Linked DNA regions of Martelella mediterranea DSM 17316. The protein of the gene in region 1 interacts with the protein of each later gene in a pairwise test. Links are inferred from orthologs where the notes say so. Each region holds a gene or a part of one and is shown in the gene's direction. Other genes may lie near its edges. The genes, in order: Mame_RS08340 and Mame_RS07490.

Region 1 (10,395 bases):
CTGGAACGGCTGTTCGAGCCGCGCATGACGGTGATCGGCAACGACGTTCAGCCGGCCGCGCGGAGGGCCTCATGAACGAGGACGCCATTCTGGATGTCCGGGGACTGAACGTCCGCTTTCGCGGCCAGGGGCGCGAGGTGACGGCGCTGCGCGACGTCAGCTTCAGCATCGGCCGCGGCCGGACGCTTGCGCTGGTGGGCGAGAGCGGCTCCGGTAAATCGGTGACCTCGCTGGCGCTGATGGGCCTGCTGCCGCCGAACGGCAGGATCGCGGCGGGCACGCTTGCCTATCGCCACCGCGACGGCCGCGTGCTCGAACTGACGGAGCTTGGCGAAGCGGAGCAGCGCCGGCTGCGCGGCGTCCAGATGTCGATGATTTTCCAGGAGCCGATGTCGTCGCTCAACCCGCTGTTCACGATCGGAGACCAGATCGGCGAGATGCTGCTCCTGCACGAGACCATGGACGCGGCGACGCGGCGCAGGCGCACGATCGAAATGCTGGAACTGGTCGAGATCCCCGAAGCCGCGCGGCGGATGGACAGCTACCCCCACGAACTCTCGGGCGGCATGCGCCAGCGCGTGATGATCGCCATGGCGATGATCTGCAAGCCTTCGCTGCTGATCGCCGATGAGCCGACGACCGCGCTCGATGTCACGATCCAGGCGCAGATCCTCGACCTGATGCGGCAGTTGCAGAAGGATTTCGGCATGTCGATCCTGTTCATCACCCATGACATGGGCGTGGTGGCCGAGATGGCGGACGATGTCGCGGTCATGTATGCCGGCGGGGTGGTCGAGCAGGCCGGCGTTGACGCACTCTTCAACGACACCCGGCATCCTTACACAAAAGGGCTTCTCTCCTCGATACCGGGGCCGTGGCGCCGCCGCGGCGAGCGGCTGGTGCCGATTCCGGGTTCCGTTCCGCCGCTTGCCAGCCTGCCGCCGGGATGCGCATTCGCGCCGCGCTGCGGCTATGCCGAGCCGCGCTGTCGCGAGCCGGTGGCGCTGACGCGCAAGGCGCCCGACCATCTCGCCGCCTGCATCCTTGAAGGTGTTGAGGCGCCATGACTGAACCCTTTATCAGCATTCGCAACATGACCAAGACGTTCGGCCCCGCGAGCGACCCGGTCTATGCCGTCAACGACGTCAGCTTCGATATCCCGAAGGGGTCGATAACGGGGCTGGTCGGAGAAAGCGGTTCGGGGAAGTCCACGCTCGGACGCAGCCTGCTCAGGCTGATCGAGCCGACATCGGGCAGCACGGTTTTCGACGGCTGCGACCTCAACAGCCTGAAGGCCGGCGATCTGAGGGCCATGCGGCGGCGCATGCAGATGGTGTTTCAGGACCCGGTTTCTTCCCTCAACCCCAGGCTTTCGGTCGAGGCGATCATTGCCGAAGGTCTCGTCGCACATGGCATCGGCTCGCGGCGCACCCGCCGCGATAAAGTGGCTTCGCTTCTGGAGGAGGTCGGTCTCAGCGCCGACCACATGCGGCGCTATCCGCACGAATTCTCGGGCGGCCAGCGTCAGCGCATCGGCATTGCCCGCGCGCTCGCGCTGGAGCCGGAATTCATCGTCGCCGACGAGAGCGTCTCCGCCCTCGATGTGTCGATCCAGGCGCAGGTGCTCAATCTGCTGCTCGATCTGCGCGAACGGCGCAACCTGACCATGCTGTTCATCGCCCACGACCTGTCGGTGGTCGACTATCTCTGCGATCAGGTCGCGGTCATGTATCTGGGCCGGCTGATGGAAATCGGTCCCGCCGCCGATATCCACGAACGTCCGCGCCACCCCTACACGCTGGCGCTGAACTCGGCAATTCCGATGCCGCGGCCTGGCGCTGCGCGCAACCGGGAGGTTCTCAAGGGCGATATCCCCAGTCCGATGTCGCCGCCATCCGGATGCGTCTTTCGGACCCGATGCGCGCACGCCCGCGAGATCTGTGCCGCCGGCATTCCCTCGCCCGTGGCGGTTTCCGCGGGTCATTACAGTCACTGCAAGAGAATAGAGGCAATTGGTGAAAATTGATAATTTGCGGGAATCGCCCGAGGCGAGGCTCGTCCGATCCGGCCTCGCGCTCCCGGCGGATCCGCCCCGGCCGGTCGGCTCGTTCTGCAACGTGCGCCGGTCCGGCAACCTGCTGTTCGTATCCGGTCAGGGGCCCGTGCTCGCCGATGGCACGCTCATGACCGGAAAGGTCGGCGATACCGTTTCGGCGGAAGAGGCGCGCGAACATGCCGAACTCGTCGCGATCAACATCCTGACCGCCCTGCGCGCGTTTTGCGACGGCTCGCTCGACCGGGTGAGAGGCGTGGTGAAGCTGCTTGGCCTCGTCAACGCGACGCCGGAGTTTTCGCGCCACCCCTATGTCATCGACGGCGCCTCGGATCTGCTCGCCCCCATCTTCGGACAGGCCGGTATTCACTCGCGCTCCGCGTTTGGCGTGGGCTCGCTGCCCAACCAGATCACGGTCGAGATCGAGGCAATCTTCGAAATCGATGCGGACGGCCTTCAAGCCGGAACAATGGCGGACGTCCTATGACCCACAGCGCGCTCGACAAGTTTTGCGGCCTCGCGCACCTGCACGGAAATGCTGTCGAACTTCTCCTCGAGCCGGTGGCGCGGCATGACCACGGACATGGTGAGCTGGCAGGCGCCGTCAGCGTCGCGGATGGGGGCGGCGATGCAGACCACGCCCTCCTCGGAACTGCCCGACTGCACCGAAAGCCCTTCGAGAAAGTCCTTGCGGCTGCGCTCGGAAAGAGCTTCCGGATCGGTTTCGGCAAGCCCGGTGTTGGAGGGACGGGCGCTTTCGGCGAAGGCGGCGGTGCGTTCGGCGGGACCGAGGTGGCCGAGCAGAAGCAGGCCCGAGGCGGTCCAGTTCAGCGGAACGCGGGTGCCGACATCGGAGGTCACGCGAAAGTGGCCCTCGCCCTCGGCCATGCCGATGACGACCATCATGCCGCCGTCGCGGGCGCAGACCTGAACCATCTCGCCGGTTCGCCGGCTGAGCGCGAGCATTTCCTTCTCGGCCTCGACATACATGTTCATGCGCGAGCGGTAGGCAAGGCCGTAATGCATCAGCCGCGGTCCGAACCAGACAAGGCTCTCGGACGTCCGGCTCAACATGCCGCGTTCGACCAGTTCATCGATCAGTCGGTAGATCGTGGAAACCGGCGCGGCGGCGCTCTTGGCAAGTTCGTAGGCGGTCATGGGACGCCTGTAGTCGAGCAGGATATCCATGATCTGCAGCGTCCTGTCGATACCGCTGGTGCGCGAGCGCGGCGCTTTGCTGGTGTCTTGCATTCCAGTTCCGACCTTCCTTGATTGACGTCATCTTATTTCATAATTATGGAGTATTTTTCAATGGGCAATGACCAACCCTCCAAAACGCCGGATTGGCGCTGGCACGACGAAAACGGCTTCCGGCGCGTCGTCAACGTCGCCGGCACGATGACGGGGCTCGGCGCCTCGGTTGCGCCCGCCCCGGAGGTCTCGCGCGAGACGGCCGCCGCCACCGAGCGTTTCGTCGACATGCATGAATTGCAGGCGCTCGCCAGCAGGACGATTACGGAACTGACCGGCGCCGAGGCGGGCTGTCTGACGGCTTCGGCGGGGGCCGGCATATCGCTTGCGGTGGCGGCCTGCATGACCGGCCTCGACCCGGCGCGGGTCGAGGCGCTGCCTCTCAACCCCGGCCCGAAGTCGGGGGTCGCGGTGCAGATGGGACATCTGTGCGAATACGGGTCCTCGATCACGACCGGGGTCGCGCTTGCCGGCGCGAATGTCCGTATCGCCGGCACGGCGACGCTGTGCAAGGACTTTCAGCTTTCCGCGGTTCTCGACGAGAACACCGCGGCCGCGCTTTACGTGGTGTCGCATCACGTGGTGCATTACGGCCAGATCCCGTTCGAACGCTTCGCGCGGCTTGCCCATGAAAAGGGCGTGCCGGTGATCGTCGATGCGGCCTCGGAATATGATCTGCGTGGCTTTCTCGAGAAGGGCGCGGACCTGGTCATTTATTCCGGCCACAAGTTCCTCGGCGGCCCGACCTCGGGCATCATCGCCGGCCGGCGCGATCTTGTGCGGGCCTGCTATCTGCAGAATATCGGCATTGGCCGCGGCATGAAGATCGGCAAGGAAAGCATCATGGGCGCGATCGCCGCCATGCGGGCCTGGATGAAGCGCGACCACGCGGCGATCCGCGCGCGGGAGACAGCGGCGCTCGAACTCTGGCGCGAGGCGCTCAGCGATCTCCCCGGCATTTCCGCCTATCGCGTCCCCGACCCGACCGGCAATCCGCTGGAACGGCTGCAGGTCGACGTCGATCCGGACAAGGCCGGCGCGGGCGCTCCCGTGATAACGGCCGCCCTCGGCAGACGCGATCCGGCCATCATCGTGCGCGGCCACGAGGCCGAGCTCGGATACTTCCAGCTCGATCCCTGCAATCTTCTGCCGGGCCACGCCGAACTCGTCGCCGAAGCGCTCAGGGATGAAATCTCGCGCGGCGCGTGGGAGGGGATCGACCCGGAAGAAGCGCTCGCCTCCGCCCGCAACGGCGGCACGGATGGCTATCTGCGCTGGCTTGGCAACGGCTGAAGCATGTCTTCATCAGCGAGCGCTCCAAGGGGCGCGGAATTCGGCAAACTATTGCTATCCAGAGCGCACACATGATGTTATTCGGCGGCTCACAAAGGTGGTGCCCATGACCCCGAATACCGATACCAACGCCAAATCCCCGTTTGCCGCGATCCATCCGGCCCTTGCCTCCGCCATCGCGGCGAAAGGCTACAGCGCGCTGACGCCGGTTCAAATGGCGATGACGAATGAAGATCACGGTGACGCCGATCTCCTGGTCTCGGCGCAGACGGGTTCGGGAAAGACGGTCGCCTTCGGCATCGCCATCGCGTTGACGCTGCTTGGAAACGGCGCGCGGTTCGATGCCGCCGCCGCGCCGCTCGGTCTGGTCATCGCGCCGACGCGCGAACTTGCCATTCAGGTCCAAAAGGAGCTCGAATGGCTCTATGCGGCGGCTGAGGTCAGGATTGCCACCTGCGTGGGCGGCATGGACATGCGCAATGAACGCCGCGCGCTCGACCGTGGCGCCCATATCGTCGTCGGCACGCCCGGACGGCTGCGTGATCACATCATGCGGGGCGCGCTGGACCTCGGCGCCATTCGCGCCGTGGTGCTCGACGAAGCCGACGAGATGCTGGATCTCGGTTTCCGCGACGACCTGGAATTCATCCTCGGCGCCGCGCCTGAGGAGCGCCGCACACTCTTGTTTTCGGCGACCGTGCGGCGCGGCATCGCCGAACTGGCCAGGACCGTCCAGAAAAACGCGGTGCGCATCGAGACGACGGCGTCCACCGCGCAGCATGCCGACATCGAATACCAGGTGATGCTGGTGCGGCGCGACGAGCGCGAACACGCCATTATCAACACGTTGCTCGATACCGACAGCGCAAGCGCGCTGGTGTTCTGCCACACACGCGAAGCGGTCCGCCATCTGACGGCGCGGCTGGCAAATCGCGGCTTCGCGGTGGTTTCGCTTTCGGGTGAGATGGCGCAATCGGAACGGTCGAATGCGCTGCAATCGATGCGCGACGGGCGCGCGCGTGTTTGCGTTGCGACCGATGTCGCGGCGCGCGGCATCGACCTTCCGAACCTCGACCTCGTGGTCCATGCCGACGTGCCGAGCAATCCGGAGACGCTGCTGCATCGCTCCGGCCGGACCGGCCGCGCCGGCCGAAAGGGCATCTGCGTGCTGATCGTTCCGGAAAACAGACGGGGCGCGGTTCGGCGCGTGCTTGCATTGGCGAAGCTGACGGCAACCACCCGTGCGGCGCCCGGCATCGCCGATATCGAGGCGCGCTACCGCCGACGGATCATCGATGCGGCCGCCTCTGCCGCGCCGCCCAACGGAGAGGAAGTGGAATTCGTGGCCGAATTGCTGGACCGGGTGGGGCCCGAGCGCATCGCGGCCGCATATCTGCGCCAGCAACTGGCCGCAAACCCCGTTCCCGAGGAGCTCGTGCCGCTGCCCGTGGAAACGCTCGACAGCAAGACGCCGGGTCGCGACCGCCGGTCCGCAGACAAACAAGCGTCGGTTCGAGAACCGCGCGGCCCGGACCTGCAGGACGGCGTATGGTTCACCATCTCGCTCGGGCGCAAGCAGCGCGCCGATCCGAAATTCCTGCTGCCGATGATCTGCAACGCAGGCGGCGTGACCAAGCGCGATGTCGGCAAGATAAAAATCGACGACACCGAAACCCGTTTCGAAATCTCCGCCGACAAGGCCGCCGGTTATGCGAAACAGATCAGGCAGCCAGGCAGTCTCGAAAGAGGGATCATGATTGCGCCGGCCGGCGAGATGCGCGAAAAGCCGAGACAGGTGAAACAGAAATTCAAGCAGGACGGCAAGCCGCCCCGCAAACATCCGGCCCCGTCGGCCGACCGCGGCAAAACCGCGAAACACAAGAGCCGCAAACCGAAGCGCCCTGCCTGATCGGAGCGTTTCGGCCCAGCCCCGCCTTCATGGCCGCGTTCGCGAACCACGCGCGACCGACCCAACGTCCGGCTTGGAGGCGTGACGCTGCCTTGAAAAGGCCGGCTAAGCCTGAGGGACATGGTCCATGGTGAAGGGCAGCGTGAGGTCTTGATGGGATACGAACCGGCGACCCGGTTGTCATGATATCGCTCAACTTTGAACTCCTGGAAACCGACCACATGCGAGAAGCCGAGGGCGTATATTTGTCCGTAGTTACTAGACGACCGGTCTATTATTTCCTATATGCGGTTCATGACAAAGCAAAGCAAGTCTGATCAGACCCGGCAGAAGATCCTCACCACAGGCCGTCAGTTGGTGACGAAGGGAGGCTTCAATGCTGTCGGGCTGTCCCTGATCCTCAACGCCTCCGGCGTCCCCAAGGGTTCGTTTTACCACTACTTCCCGTCAAAGGAGGCTTTCGGAGAGGCACTGCTGCAGGACTATGTCGCGGAATACCGGACGCGCCTCGATGCCCTGATGAAGATGGATGGAACGGCAGCGGAAAAGCTGATGACCTTCTGCGCGGCCTGGTTGGACCAGGAACGTCAGGCGGGGTTGGTCAGCACCTGTCTCGTGGTCAAGCTCGGCGCCGAGGTTGCCGACCTCTCGGAGAGCATGCGCAAAGTGCTCGACAATGGCGTAAAGGTCCTGATTGCGATGCTGGCAGACCTGCTGTGGGAGGGCGCCCATGACGGATCCCTTTTGCCGCAGGACGATCCGGATGCAGTGGCTGAAACGCTCTACGCCGAATGGCTGGGTGCTGCGATCCTTTCAAAGCTCGCCGCTGATCAACGCCCGCTGGAGCGGGCACTAATCAATACCCAGGCGCGTCTGATCGCTGACGCGCACAAAGGAGAAAACCAATGAAAGCTGCAGTTCACGACGTTTTTGGCGAACCGAAAGACGTTATAGAAACCCGTGAGGTTGCCCTGCCGGAACCGGGTGCAGGCGAGGTGCGGGTCGCCACCCTGCTGTCGCCGATCCACAATCACGATCTATGGACGATTCGAGGCAACTACGGCTACAAGCCGCCCCTGCCCGGCGCAATCGGCGGATCGGAAGCCGCAGGTTTCGTTGACGCTGTCGGCGAAGGCGTCGACAAGGCGCTTGTCGGAAAGCGTGTCGCCATCGCAGGCGTCCACGGAACCTGGGCAGAACACTTCATCGCGCCCGCTGCCGGCGTGCTGCCGCTGCCCGAGCAGATTTCCGACGAGATGGGCGCGCAGCTGATCGCCATGCCGTTCTCCGCCATTTCGATGCTCGACATGCTGAAGGCCGGGAAAGGCGACTGGATCATCCAGACGGCTGCCAATGGAGCTGTCGGCCGGGTCATGGCCATTCTGGCCGAGGCCCGCGGCATTCATCTTCTGAACCTCGTGCGGCGCGACGAGGCCGCAGCGGAACTTCGCGCCGAAGGCATGAAGAATGTCGTGTCCACTTCGACCGATGACTGGAAGGACGAGGCGCAGAGGGTCATAGGCGAAGGCCGCGCCATTTCAGCGATCGATTCCGTCGGCGGCGATATCGCCGCAGATCTGGTCGATCTCCTCGCATCCGACGGCGAACTGGTGGTTTTCGGAACCGCCACAGGCGCGCCGATGCCATTGTCATCGGGCGCCCTGATCATGAAGCAGATCACGGTCAAGGGCTTCTGGGGAGCACGCGTCAGCGCCGAGATGGATCCCGACAATCGTATCCGCCTGATCACCGAACTGGTCACGCTCGCGGCAAAAGGTGTCCTGACGCTTAATGTCGGCGGCATCTTCGCGCTCGACCAGGTGAAGGAGGCGATGGAAGCAAGCCTGACGCCCGGCCGGGCCGGCAAGGTGATGCTGAAGCCGTGAGCAAAGAGACAACGCCTTCGGTGCAAATCCGGGGGCGGGCCAAAAAAAGCGCGAGCGCTTCCAGGAAAAATGGATGCCGGGCTTCCGTCTGGACGCGCGTAAAAACAAATAGATAGAGTATCGACGCGAAGCCAAGCCTGCGGGATGGCGGTAAACCTCGGCGGTCGGTCCGAATTGCGTGACCTTGCCCTCCCACAGATCCGCGATCCCGATGGGTGCTGTTCAGAGTTGGAGCGCCGGCGTCGCTCCGGATACTTCCAGCTCCCACCACGCGCGCCAGGTGCTGTCTTGTCGCTCGAGGACGAGATAGTTGCGCTCGGCCACATAGCGTGCGCGCTGCCCGGGCAGGCATGCTACGCGGATCGGATGGTCGGGAAGCGGGTTCTCGCCAAGCCAGGACAACGCGCCCAGAGCGCGCGCCCATGCTTTCGGCGGGGCACGATGCGCGATCCCCGATGCCACCAGCTGATGCAGATGCAGGCCGTTGCCGATATCCATGACCGCCCGGGTGGCAAGGTGGATTTCCCCCGAGATGGCGGCCACATTGTGCTGATCCTTCAGCGCCATATCGCGAACCAGCAGCAGCATGCGCCGCCATTCCTCGCGATGCGCGCGGCTTTGCCACTGGTCGCGCAGGTCGTCTTCATACTTCTGCATGCGCGGGACGGCCATCATGCCGGCCTCGAGCAAGGACAAACGCGGCCCCAGCAGCGGGACACTGGACATAAGGATCGTCTGCCCCGGCAGGTCCCGCACCGCTTCCGCCTCCATCATTGCCCAGCCACCCGGCCCCATGATATCGCGCCGCGTACGCTCCGATCGCAGATCTGGCGCGATGATGCGCAGGCCGGGCATGTGAATGCTCCACCCCATATGCGCGCCCGACCGATCCGCAAAGCGCGCCGGAAAATCATCTTCCGTGGCCGCTTGCTGAAACAGCAGAAAGCTTTCCCTTGCGGCCGCAAACAAGGTCTGGCCGACGGGAGAATAGGTGCGGGAGCGACGTAACGATCCCCAGCCATCGCAGATGTCGTGATCGTCCCATTGCATCAGCGAGGGCACGCGGGCGGCCAACCACGCCAGCTCCGGCGCGTCATAGAGCGCGGCATACCGCGCAAAAAAGCGTTCGCGCAGATAGTGGCCGAGATCGGCAAGCGCGGCGCGCGAGGGGTCGCGCGGCAGCGTATCGGGCCAGTCCGCGCTCAACGCATGGCCTTCGGTGACTTCGTCGGCATAGACCTGATCGCCGCCATGAAGCATGAGGGCGAAGGGCTGGCGCCGGTGCGCTTCGCGCAGGCGGCTCCACATGGCGTTGCGCTCTGAACCTTCGCGCGCCATGTCGCCCACTTCTTCTCCGTTGCAGGAGACATAGGCCAAGCGAAAATCACCGGTCAGGTCGCCGGCGACCCGGTAGGTTTCGCCGTTCCAGTCGTATTCCGACGACCGGTCGGCGGGCAGCGAAAACCGCGCGCGCCAGACAGTGGCATTTTCGAAATGCGCGAGGCTGACGGCGTGCACATCCCCCGTCGCAAGCCTGATCGGCGACGGCTCGCCGTCTTTCGACGTGATGAACAGGGCCGAAAGGCACATGTGGCCGTTCTCGATATCATCAAGGTACAGAACGGGACCGATAGGGGCTGCAATGTGAATGGCCATTTCCACGCGATATTGTTGCGGATACGAAGTCGAAATCCTGGAACATGAATTCAAGGCCGCTTTCGGGCATGCCGAAGACAGTGCTGCGAAACCGCGAATTCCACGCCAGCCCGGCCCGGCAGCTTCGCATCTTGCGAAGACACTTGCTAGCACTTACCTCCACTCTGAGAAACAGGAGCTTTTCATGAACCCGCAAAAACTACTCGAACAGTTTCTTGGCCCCGACGCCGCTGCAAAGCTGGGAAGCGGGTATCATGGCGCGCAAGGAACGCAGCAAGCTCAGGGCGGCAATGGCATTGGCGGGTTGATCAGCGGCGCTCTGGGCGGTCGCGGCACGCAGCAGTCGC
Region 2 (10,253 bases), 180 kb from region 1 along the record:
CAGCCTGGACGACCCGAAGGTCGAAACCATTGCCGAGGCGCTGCGCCGCCAGACCGGCAAGTCGATCGGCGTTGTCTCCACCGCCGAAATCGAAGACGCGACGCCGGCCGCCGTCGTCGCCCATACCCGCCTTCGCGGCGACAAGGCCGAGATCGTCGGCATGTTCTACGACGTCCAGCCGGAAGTCGTCCTCGGCGGCGGTTCCGCCTACTTCCTGAAGTCCGATGTCGCCGGTTCCAAGCGCAAGGACGACAATGACTACATCGCCATGTTCGAAGAGGCCGGCTACACCGTCGTCACCTCCGCCGACGAACTGGCCTCCGCCGAGAAGCCGGAAGACGGCAAGCTGCTCGGCCTGTTCCACACCGGCAACATGGATTCGACGCTCGACCGCGAATTCCTGAAGAAGGGCAGCGTCGACAAGTTCCCGAGCCAGCCCGGCCTCGTGGATATGACCACGGCCGCCATCGACCAGCTTTCGAAGAACCCGGAAGGCTTCTTCCTGATGGTTGAAGCCGCCAATGTCGACAAGATGTCGCATCCGCTCGACTGGGACCGCGCCGCCATCGACATGATCGAGTTCGACCAGGCCGTCGGCGCCGCGATGGAATGGATGAATTCCAATCCGGACACGCTGATCGTCGTCACCGGCGACCATACCCACGGCGTCTCGGTGATCGGCACGATCGACGACGAGGTCCAGGCGGACGAAATGCGCAACAAGGTCATGACCTATGACGACGCCGGCTTCCCGAACTATACGGATGAAAACGGCGACGGCTATCCGGACCAGATCGACGTGTCCCGCCGCCTCGCCATGTTCGCCAACAACTTCCCCGACTATTACGAGACCTTCCGCCCGAAGATGGACGGTCCGTTCGAGCCGGCCGTGAAGGACGAGAACGGCCGCTACGTCGCCAACGAAGCCTACAAGGATGTCCCCGGCGCGGTTCTGCGCACCGGCAACCTGCCCTATGACGCCTCGACCGGCGTTCACGCCGTCGATGACGTCCTGCTGCAGGCCACCGGCCCCGGCGCCGACGGCTTCAAGGGCTATATGGAACAGTCCGACGTATACGGCGTGCTGGCCGACGCCTTCGCTCTCGGTTCCAGCCAGAAGCAGTAAGCTTCTTTTCCAAGTCGGGACCGGGCGGCTTTCGCCCGGTCCTCTCCTGCCAGGAGATTTGATCCGATGACCGCTCTGTCCCTTTCCCGCCGCAGCCTGCTAGCCGCCTTCGGCGCGCTCGGCCTCGGCCTTGCCTTTCGCCCCGCCTTTGCAGCCGACGAACTGTCCTTCGACGATCTTTACGGCTCCTTCAGTCCGCTCGGCCTGAAGTTCTCCGACAAGGTGAAACAACTGACGGGAGAGAAGGTCTCGATTCGCGGCTTCATGGCCCCGCCGCTGAAGGCGGAAGCGAAATTCTTCGTGCTGTCGGAAATCCCGATGGCGCTCTGCCCGTTCTGCTCGTCGGATGCCGACTGGCCGGACAATATCATGGTCGTCTATCTCGACCGCAAGCAGACATTCACCCAGCCCAACCAGATGATCGAGGTGACCGGCACGCTCGAAAGCGGCTCCTGGGTGGACCCCGAGACCGGCTTTGTCAGCCAGCTGCGCCTGCGCGGCGCGCGCTACAGCAAGGTCTGAAACGACATACCCGAAAGGTCAGTCACGATGCTGCCTCTCTCGCTCAACGATATCGCCGTCACCTTCCCGGGCCTCGACAGTCCGGTACTGACGATCCCCAAGCTCGATATCGCCGCCGGCGAGCGGGTCGCGATCACCGGCCCCTCGGGTTCCGGCAAGAGCACCTTCGTCAACATCATCACCGGGCTGGAGCGGCTCACCCATGGCAGCGCCCGCTGGGGCGAGACCGAGCTTTCCGCGCTGTCGGAAAGCCGGCGCGACCGGTTTCGCGGCGAGAATATCGGCCTGATCATGCAGGATTTCCATCTGTTTTCGGCCCTTTCCGCGCTCGACAACGTGCTGCTGCCGGCAAGGCTTGCCCGCGCCGCCGGCACGGAGCGCATAAAGCGCGCGCACGACCTGCTCGAGCGCGTCGGCCTTTCCCGTCACGACCAGAAGACCGGCACGATGTCGCGCGGCGAAATGCAGCGCGTGGCCGTTGCCCGCGCGCTGTTGCGCGAGCCCGGCATCATCGTCGCCGACGAGCCGACGGCAAGCCTCGACGCCGCATCTGGCGAGACTGTCGGGAGCCTGCTGCTGGAACTCGCCGAGGGCGCCACGCTGATCGTCGTTTCCCATGACCAGCGGCTGATCGCGCCGCTGACGCGCGAGATATCGTTGCTTGCCGGCGTCATCGCCAGCGACGAGAAGAGAGGCTGACCCCATGTTCCGTTTCATCCTCGCAGATCTCAAACGTCTCTGGGCCGGTTCCATCGTCATCGTCATTTTGATCATGCTGGCAACCGCGCTTGGCGTCGCCGTGACGCTGGAAGAGCGGGCGCTGAGGCTTGGCAGCGCCCGGGCCTCGGAGAAATTCGATCTGGTGATCGGCGCGCCCGGCAGCGAAACCCAGCTCGTGCTCTCCTCGGTCTTCCTGCAGGCCGCCGACCTGCCGCTGATGGACGGCGACATCCTGCCCGACCTTCAGGCGGACCCCCGCGTGGCCTGGGCCGCGCCAATCGGCTTCGGCGATTCCTATGAAGGCTACCCGATCGTCGGCACCACATCAGAGCTGATCGAAAACACGACGCCCGGCTTTTCCCAAGGCGACAATTTCACCCATCTGGGCGAGGCGGTGACCGGCTCGGCGGTCGATCTTGCGATCGGCGACACGATCAAGCCGATGCACGGCACGGTCGAGACCGGCGGCCATACCCATGACGAACTCGCCTATACCGTCACCGGCCGGGCCGACCCGACCGGAACGCCATGGGACCGCGCCATCTTCGTGCCGATCGAGGCGGTCTGGAAAATCCACGGCATGGAAGCGCACGAGGCCGACGGCCATGATCACGAGGCGGCCGGCCATGATCATGACGAGCAGGCGGACGACCACGAACACGCCGCCCACGATGATCACGACGAGGCGGGGCATGAAGAAGACCATCATCATATCGACCCCGCAACACCTGTTGACGAGCACTGGCATGAAGGCGAAACGCCCGGCCTGCCCGCGATCCTGGTGAAGCCGAAATCGATCGCCGATGCCTATAAGCTGCGGCAGGACTACCGGGGCGATCAGACGCTCGCCGTCTTCCCGGCGGAGGTGCTGACCAAACTCTACGCCACGCTCGGCGACGCCAAACAGGTGCTGACGGCGATTGCGGCGGGCGCGCAGGTGCTGGTCGCCGCGGCGCTGATGCTGGTCACCGTCATTCATGTGTCCCAGCGCCGGCGCGAGATCGGGGCATTGCGCGCTTTCGGCGCGCCACGCGGGGCGGTGTTCACGATCGTCTGGGGCGAGCTCTTCCTGCTGGTGGCACTCGGCATCGCGCTCGGCTATGCGGCTGGCCTTGCGGCGGCGCTCGCGATCGCGCGGTCGATCACGGCGGAGCGCGGCGTGTCGCTTCCGGTCGAGTTCACGCGCGCCGATCTCGGCTCCGCCGCCGTGCTGATTGCGGTCGCAGCCGTACTTTCCGCCCTGCCCGCGCTGATTGCCTATCGCCAGTCACCGGCGGCCGCCCTGAAAAGCTGACGCGGCGGGAGCGATTGAAGGCCATCCGACGGGCTGGCGACCTTGACACCGGTCGCGGCGGGGAACAGTTTCGGGAACACGCGGCACGAGCCGCGCCGCCCGCCTGAAAGCCCGCCATGCAAGAAATATTCAACAGCGTCATCCCGATCTTCGCCCTCATCCTGATCGGGTGGGTCGCCGTCAAGGTCCGCTATCTGCCGGCCGAAAGCGCCGGCGTGCTTTCAGGCTTCGTCTACCGGATCGGCCTGCCGGTGCTGCTGATGCGCACCATCGCCAACGCGGATTTCACCGGCGCCGACCCGTTGCGTATCTGGGGTGTCTATTTTGCCAGCGTGGCGATTGCCTGGATCGCCGCCGCCATGGTTTCCCGTTTCGTGTTCAACCGGGACCGCGTCTCCGCCGTCATCATCGGGCTTTCCGGCACGTTTTCCAATCTGGCCCTGCTCGGCATTCCGCTTGTCAGCCATGTGGCGGGTGAAACCGCGCTGGTGGCGCTTTCAATCGTGCTCGCGATCCACATGCCGGTGCTGATGGTAACCGCCACGGTGCTGGCCGAACGCGCGAAGGCGCGCGAGGGCGGCGCGACCAGCGACCCGGCCCGCCTCGCCGCCACCGTCGGCTACAATCTTGCGACCAACCCCCTGGTGATCGGCCTCATCATCGGCGCGGCGATGAATCTCACCGGTCTGCAACCGGCGGGACCGCTTGCGACCGTCATCTCGATGCTCGCCGGCATCGCAGCGCCCGTGGCCCTGGTCTCGATCGGGATGACGCTTGCGCAATACAAGGTGGCGGGCAATGCCGGTCTTTTCTCCGCGATCACCGTCATCAAGCTCGCCCTGCTGCCGGCCTTGGTCTTCGCGCTTTCGCACGCTTTCGGCCTGCCGCAGCCGATCATGGCCGGGCTGGTGCTCGGCGCGTCCTGCCCGGCGGGCGTCAACGCCTTCCTGCTTGCCGATCAGTTCGGCGCCGGCCGCAACATCGCCGCCTCCACCATAACGCTGACCACGCTCCTCGGCGTGGTGACCGTCAGTCTTTGGGTGCTGCTGCTCGGGTATTGATTTTTGCCTTGATGAAAGCGGGACAAAGCCCGATCTGCAAAGCGACGAGCTTTGCCCATCGTCTGTCATCTGTCGTTCGTTCTTGTGTCATGCTCAGACTTGATCCGAGCATCCAGGCGGCTTGAATCACTGCGTTTGCAACGATTTACAAGGCCGCTGCCGGGTGGCCTGGATCCTCGTGTCAAGCACGAGGATGACGCAGAATATGGGGAGACGTTTGCCAGCAACAGAAAACGGGGCCGAAGCCCCGTTTCATTTATTCGCTCTTTTCAGGCTGCTCGACATCGGCGGCGCCGGGCGGCGTGGCCTCGGGGTTGTCGGTGGGTTCGGCCGTCGTGCCTTGCGGGTTGGCAGGGCCCGCATCGGCATCGCCGGCAGCCTCATCCGTTGCCGCGGGGGCCGGCTCGCTGCCTTGTGACGGCGATGCCTCGGCGCCTTCACCGGCCTCGCCTGCTCCGTCGCCGGTTGCCGCGCCGTCGTCGGTCGCCGCGCCATCTTCGGCCGCTGCGGCATCGTCCTCGGCCGGCGGCTCGGGGAACGGCACCGGATCGTTCGACATGGTGCTGAGATAGGCGATCAGGTCGGCGCGATCCTTGTCGGAGGAAAGACCGGCAAAGCCCATGGCCGTGCCCGGGACATCCTTCTTCGGCGCCTTGATGAAGACGTTCAGGTTCTCATAGGTCCACAGCTTGCTGCCGCCCTCGGAAAAATCCTGCATCGCGGCGGAATAGGAAAAACCCTCATGGCTGGCGATCGGGCGGTCAACGACGTCCCAGAGGTTCGGACCCACCTTGTTGGGCCCGCCCTCGGTGTCGGTGTGACAGGCCTGACAGCGCTTGAAAACGCGCTCGCCGGCTTCGGCATTGGCATCGACGAGCAGAACGGCGATCGGCGTCTCTTCCTCGGCAACGGGAGCGCCGCCGCCCGGGGTCTCGGCAACCTCGATGACGAAACCTTCCTTTTCGGGATGGTGCGGGTCGAAGATCGCTTCTGAGATGAAAGATACCGTCATCAGGACGAAGACCGTCCCCAACAGGGCCGCGAGGACCATATTGAGATTGAATTTCATTGCGTTGCCGCTCCCCTTCCGTCCAGCCTCTCTACCGGACACCTTGCATTCTTGCAGAACCTATGTCTTTTGATGCCGCGATGCAACGCCGCATCGGCATGCACACCGGCCCGTCAGACTGTCAGTGGCAAATTAACGGAGAGCTTGCAAGTGGCGATCGACAAATCCGATGAAACGATCATTCTTATTCCCGCCCGGATGGCCTCCAGCCGCCTCCCCGGCAAGCCGCTGGCCGATATCGCCGGCCGGCCAATGATCGTCCATGTCGCCGAACGCGCGCGCGAATCAGACATGGGCCGCGTGGTCGTCGCCGTCGATGACGCCGCCGTTTTCGAGGCCGTCGAGGCGGCCGGATTCGAGGCGGTGATGACCGGCATGGCGCACCAGTCCGGTTCCGACCGTATCCACGAGGCGCTCGGCAAGGTCGATCCCGACGGCCGCGCCCAACTGGTCGTCAACGTCCAGGGCGACCTGCCGACCCTCGACCCGGCGCTGATCAAGGCTTCGCTGGCCCCGCTTTCCGAACCCGCGGTCGATATCGCGACGCTAACGGTCGAGATCACCGACGAGGCCGAAAAGACCGCCTCGCAGGTGGTCAAGCTCGTCGGCTCACCGGTCGGGCCCACAAGGCTGCGCGCGCTTTACTTTACCCGCGCGACCGCCCCTTGGGGCGAGGGCCCGCTCTACCACCACATAGGACTTTATACCTATCGGCGCGCCGCCCTCGAGCGCTTCGTCTCGCTGCCGGTCTCGCCGCTGGAAGGGCGCGAGAAGCTGGAGCAGTTGCGTGCGCTGGAAGCCGGCATGCGCATCGATGCCGAGATCGTCACGACCGTGCCGCTCGGCGTCGATACCGCCGAGGACCTCGAAAAGGCGCGCCGCATTCTGGAAGGTGTCACCTCATGATCATGAAAACCAACCGCATCTCGTTCCAGGGCGAATACGGCGCCAATTCCGACATGGCCTGCCGGGACATGTATCCCGACATGGAGCCGCTGCCCTGCAAGACCTTCGAGGATGCGTTCCTGGCGGTCGAGAACGGCGATGCCGATCTGGCGATGATCCCGATCGAGAACACGCTCGCTGGCCGCGTCGCCGATATCCATTACCAGCTCCCCGATTCGCACCTGTCGATCATCGGCGAATATTTCATGCCGATCCGCTTCCAGTTGATGGCGCTGCCGGGCGTGAAGCTCGATGATATCAAGACCGTTCACAGCCACATCCACGCGCTCGGCCAGTGCCGAAAGATCATCCGCCGCAACAAGTGGAACGCGGTAATCGCCGGCGATACGGCGGGCGCTGCCATGCTGGTGAAGGAAAAGGGCGACCGTTCCATGGCGGCGCTGGCCCCGCGCCTTGCCGCCTCGCTTTACGGGCTCGATATCCTGGCCGAGAACGTCGAGGACAGCGAGAGCAACATCACGCGGTTCGTGATTCTGTCCGACAAGACGAAGCGAGCGGAGCCGGGCGGCGAAGACCGCACGATCGTCACCACCTTCATCTTCAACGTCCGCAATATTCCGGCCGCGCTCTACAAGGCGCTTGGCGGTTTTGCCACCAACGGCATCAACATGACCAAGCTGGAAAGCTACCAGATCGGCGGCAAGTTCATCGCCACCCAGTTCTATGCCGATATCGAGGGGCATCCGGACGATTCGGCCGTGGCGCGAGCGCTGGAGGAACTCGAATTCTTCACCGAGAAGGTGCGCATCCTGGGCGTCTATGAAGGCCACCCAATGCGCCGTCACCTGCAGTCGCTGGACGACATTTCGTAGCCGCCAGGCCCCGGACGGCTGCCGCCCGGGGCTTTTGGCCTCAGTTATCCGGCTGGCACACGCGAATGCGGTGACCGTCTGGATCGGTGATCACGAATGTCGGGCCGAACGCCGCCGTGACCAGCGGCTGAATGACGGTCATCCCGTCCGCTTTCACGCGGTCATACAACGCCTCCACGCCGCCCTCATCAGCCGCCATGATGCCGATTTCGACCGATCCCGGACCGCCTTCCGCCGGCGGATGGGCCGTCGACTTGCGCCACAGGCCGAGCGTCATGCCGGCATCGGTGGTGAGCGATGAAAAGCCGTCGGAAAGCGCCATCGGCTTCAATCCGAGAAAGTCGGCGTAGAACTCAGCGCTCGCCTTCGGGTCTTCGACATAGAGAACGACAAGGTTGAAAGGAAGTGCGGTCATTGGGTTTCTCCTTCGTTTGCGGGAACGAGGAGAGCCTTAAGGCCTGCCGGTGACAGGTTCTGTCAGCAGCCTTCACGTATAATTCATCGTTCGCCGCCATTCGGCCAGCAGCGCCGCGCGGCGTTTCGGGTAGCGCTCGCCGGGCTCCGTCATGCTTGCGATCCGGTCGGTGCGGAAATGGCGGAAATCCTGACGCAACTCGCACCAGCCGAGAACCACACGCACGCTCTCGAAATAGGCGAGGCCGAACGGCCAGATGATCCTGCGGGTGATCGCGCCGGCCTCATCGCTGTAGCCGATCTCGAGCTTTCGCTCATGGCGGATCGCGCTTCGAAGCGCCGGGATATCGGCCTTCTCCTCGACAAGCGCACGCGGACCGATGATCAGCGCCGTTTCATCCACCGCATCGCAGAGCGCAGGCGGTAGCACGGCCGTGATCTTGGCAAGGGCGGCCGCGGCGGCTTCGGAAAGCTTGGCATCGGTGGATCTCGCCACCCAGCGGCTGCCGAGCACCAGCGCCTCGATCTCCTCCTGCGAGAACATCATCGGCGGCAACAGGAAGCCCGGACGCAGCACATAGCCGACGCCCGCCTCGCCTTCGATCGCCGCGCCCTGCGCCCTCAGGCTCGCGATATCGCGGTAGAGTGTTCTGAGACTGATGCCGAGCTCATCGGCAAGGCTGCTGCCTGAAACCGGATAGCGATGGCCGCGCAGCACCTGCAAGAGCGCCAGCAGCCGTTCCGAGCGCGAGCCGGCCACCGCTATTTCCAGTCGAGGAAATCGCGCACCAGCCGGAAGGCGATCGCGCCATCCGGCGGCGCGTTGATGCCGTCTGGATGCGTGCCGTCAACGATTGCGGCAAGCTCGTCGCGGGAAAACCAGCGACAGTCTTCAAGCTCGGCGTCATCCGGGCTGATATCGAAGTTTTCCGCCTTGCCGTAGCAGCCGAGCATCAGCGAATGCGGCATCGGCCAGGGCTGGGAGGCATGATAGCGCACCGCGCCGACGCGGATGCCGGATTCCTCCAGCGTCTCGCGCCGCACCGCGTCCTCGACGGTCTCGCCGGGCTCCAGAAAGCCGGCGAGGCAGGAATAGCGGCCGGCCGGGAAATGCGGGCTGCGCCCCAGCAGAACACGGTCGCCGGCCTCATCCACGATCAGCATGATCACCACCGGATCGGTGCGCGGAAACATCATGTTGCCGCAGGCCGTGCATTCGCGCCGAAACCCGCCGGCGGCCGACTTCGACGGCGAACCGCAGCGGCCGCAGAAGCGGTGATTGTCAATCCAGGCGTTGAGGCTGACGGCGAGCGCGAAGGCGCCGAGCGTGGCGCGATCGAGCATGCTTTCGCTGTAGGCGGCGCGGGTGGTGAGCGCCTTCAGATGCCCCGGCAGGGCCTCGGGATCGAGGCCGAGCTTGATCGAGATCAGCGGCGCGCCGGAGGGCTCGCGGCCGAGCAGGATCGCGCTTTCGGGATCGGGAGAATACGCCGCCAGCTCATAACGGGCGAAATAGGGATCGAGCACCTGGCGCTCATGCTTGACGATGCCCTTGCCGCCGGCAAAGCCGAAAAAACGGGCATTGGGCTCGGCGGCGGCCTTTTCCAGCGTTTCCTCGTCGCGGTGTTCGCTGTCGCGGATGATCCGGCAGCCGGCAAAGGCGGTCAGCGCGCTCGGATCCTCGTGCGGGCCGGCCTTGAAGAACAGTGATGTCATGCCATTGCCTCTGCAATCTTGCGCGCCAGGGCCGCGCAGTCGTCATCGGAGCGCGACTCCCGCGTGCCGTAGCCCCAGATCGGACCCGGCCAGTTGGCATCGCCCTCGAACCGGGCGACGACATGGACATGGAGCTGGCGCACCATGTTGCCGATCGCCGCGATATTGATCTTGGTCGCGCCGGTGACGGCTTTCAGCGCCTTGGCCGCCTCATTGACCTCGAAGGTCAGCATGGTCTGGTCGAGCGGCGCCAGATCGAACATCTCCTCGATCCCGGCACGCTGCGGCACGGCCAGCAGCCAGGGCCAGCGCGCATCGCGCATCAGCCGCAACTGGCAGAGCCCCAGATCGGCGATCGCCATGCTGTCGCGCTCGAGACGCGGATCGATCTGAAATTCCTGCATGTCGTTCCTTCGCAATGACTCGCTCCATCTGTATCAAATGGGACGACGACGGCAAATGCCAATCCGCAGCGCCGAGGCGCACGGCGATCCTTAAGCCAGATTTTTTCGCCGCCAAGCTTGCATTCACCGGCCGAATTGACGATATGTCC

What was found.
Region 2: the proteins of Mame_RS08340 (region 1) and Mame_RS07490 interact in binary tests that used the Escherichia coli proteins (3 or more experiments, as listed by UniProt). The link is inferred for Martelella mediterranea DSM 17316 from one-to-one orthologs.

The regions. Positions count from the first base shown.
Region 1 is NZ_CP020330.1:1,786,823-1,797,217, reverse strand. What follows is about bases 5,642-8,607. They hold Mame_RS08340 (TetR/AcrR family transcriptional regulator), read left to right. Parts: upstream 5,642-6,800; coding sequence 6,801-7,415; downstream 7,416-8,607. Other genes in these bases: Mame_RS08335 (zinc-binding dehydrogenase), read left to right, coding at 7,412-8,392; Mame_RS08345 (DEAD/DEAH box helicase), read left to right, coding at 5,642-6,506. In the rest of the region: Mame_RS08375 (amidohydrolase family protein), read left to right, coding at 1-75; Mame_RS08370 (ABC transporter ATP-binding protein), read left to right, coding at 72-1,067; Mame_RS08365 (ABC transporter ATP-binding protein), read left to right, coding at 1,064-2,026; Mame_RS08360 (RidA family protein), read left to right, coding at 2,016-2,540; Mame_RS08355 (IclR family transcriptional regulator), read right to left, coding at 2,510-3,304; Mame_RS08350 (aminotransferase class V-fold PLP-dependent enzyme), read left to right, coding at 3,365-4,597; more of Mame_RS08345, read left to right, coding at 4,704-5,641; Mame_RS08330 (alkaline phosphatase D family protein), read right to left, coding at 8,615-10,048; Mame_RS08325 (tellurite resistance TerB family protein), read left to right, coding at 10,041-10,395. UniProt on the Escherichia coli protein: Involved in response to both electrophiles and reactive chlorine species (RCS). Represses the transcription of the nemRA-gloA operon by binding to the NemR box.
Region 2 is NZ_CP020330.1:1,606,032-1,616,284, reverse strand. Bases 5,021-7,844 are described here. They hold Mame_RS07490 (3-deoxy-manno-octulosonate cytidylyltransferase), read left to right. Parts: upstream 5,021-5,990; coding sequence 5,991-6,698; downstream 6,699-7,844. Other genes in these bases: Mame_RS07480 (VOC family protein), read right to left, coding at 7,611-7,844; Mame_RS07485 (prephenate dehydratase), read left to right, coding at 6,695-7,570; Mame_RS07495 (c-type cytochrome), read right to left, coding at 5,021-5,792. Also shown: Mame_RS07520 (alkaline phosphatase), read left to right, coding at 1-1,126; Mame_RS07515 (hypothetical protein), read left to right, coding at 1,193-1,648; Mame_RS07510 (ABC transporter ATP-binding protein), read left to right, coding at 1,676-2,347; Mame_RS07505 (FtsX-like permease family protein), read left to right, coding at 2,352-3,662; Mame_RS07500 (AEC family transporter), read left to right, coding at 3,779-4,723; more of Mame_RS07495, read right to left, coding at 4,980-5,020; more of Mame_RS07480, read right to left, coding at 7,845-7,985; Mame_RS07475 (helix-turn-helix transcriptional regulator), read right to left, coding at 8,058-8,744; nudC (NAD(+) diphosphatase), read right to left, coding at 8,747-9,700; Mame_RS07465 (HIT family protein), read right to left, coding at 9,697-10,104. UniProt on the Escherichia coli protein: Activates KDO (a required 8-carbon sugar) for incorporation into bacterial lipopolysaccharide in Gram-negative bacteria.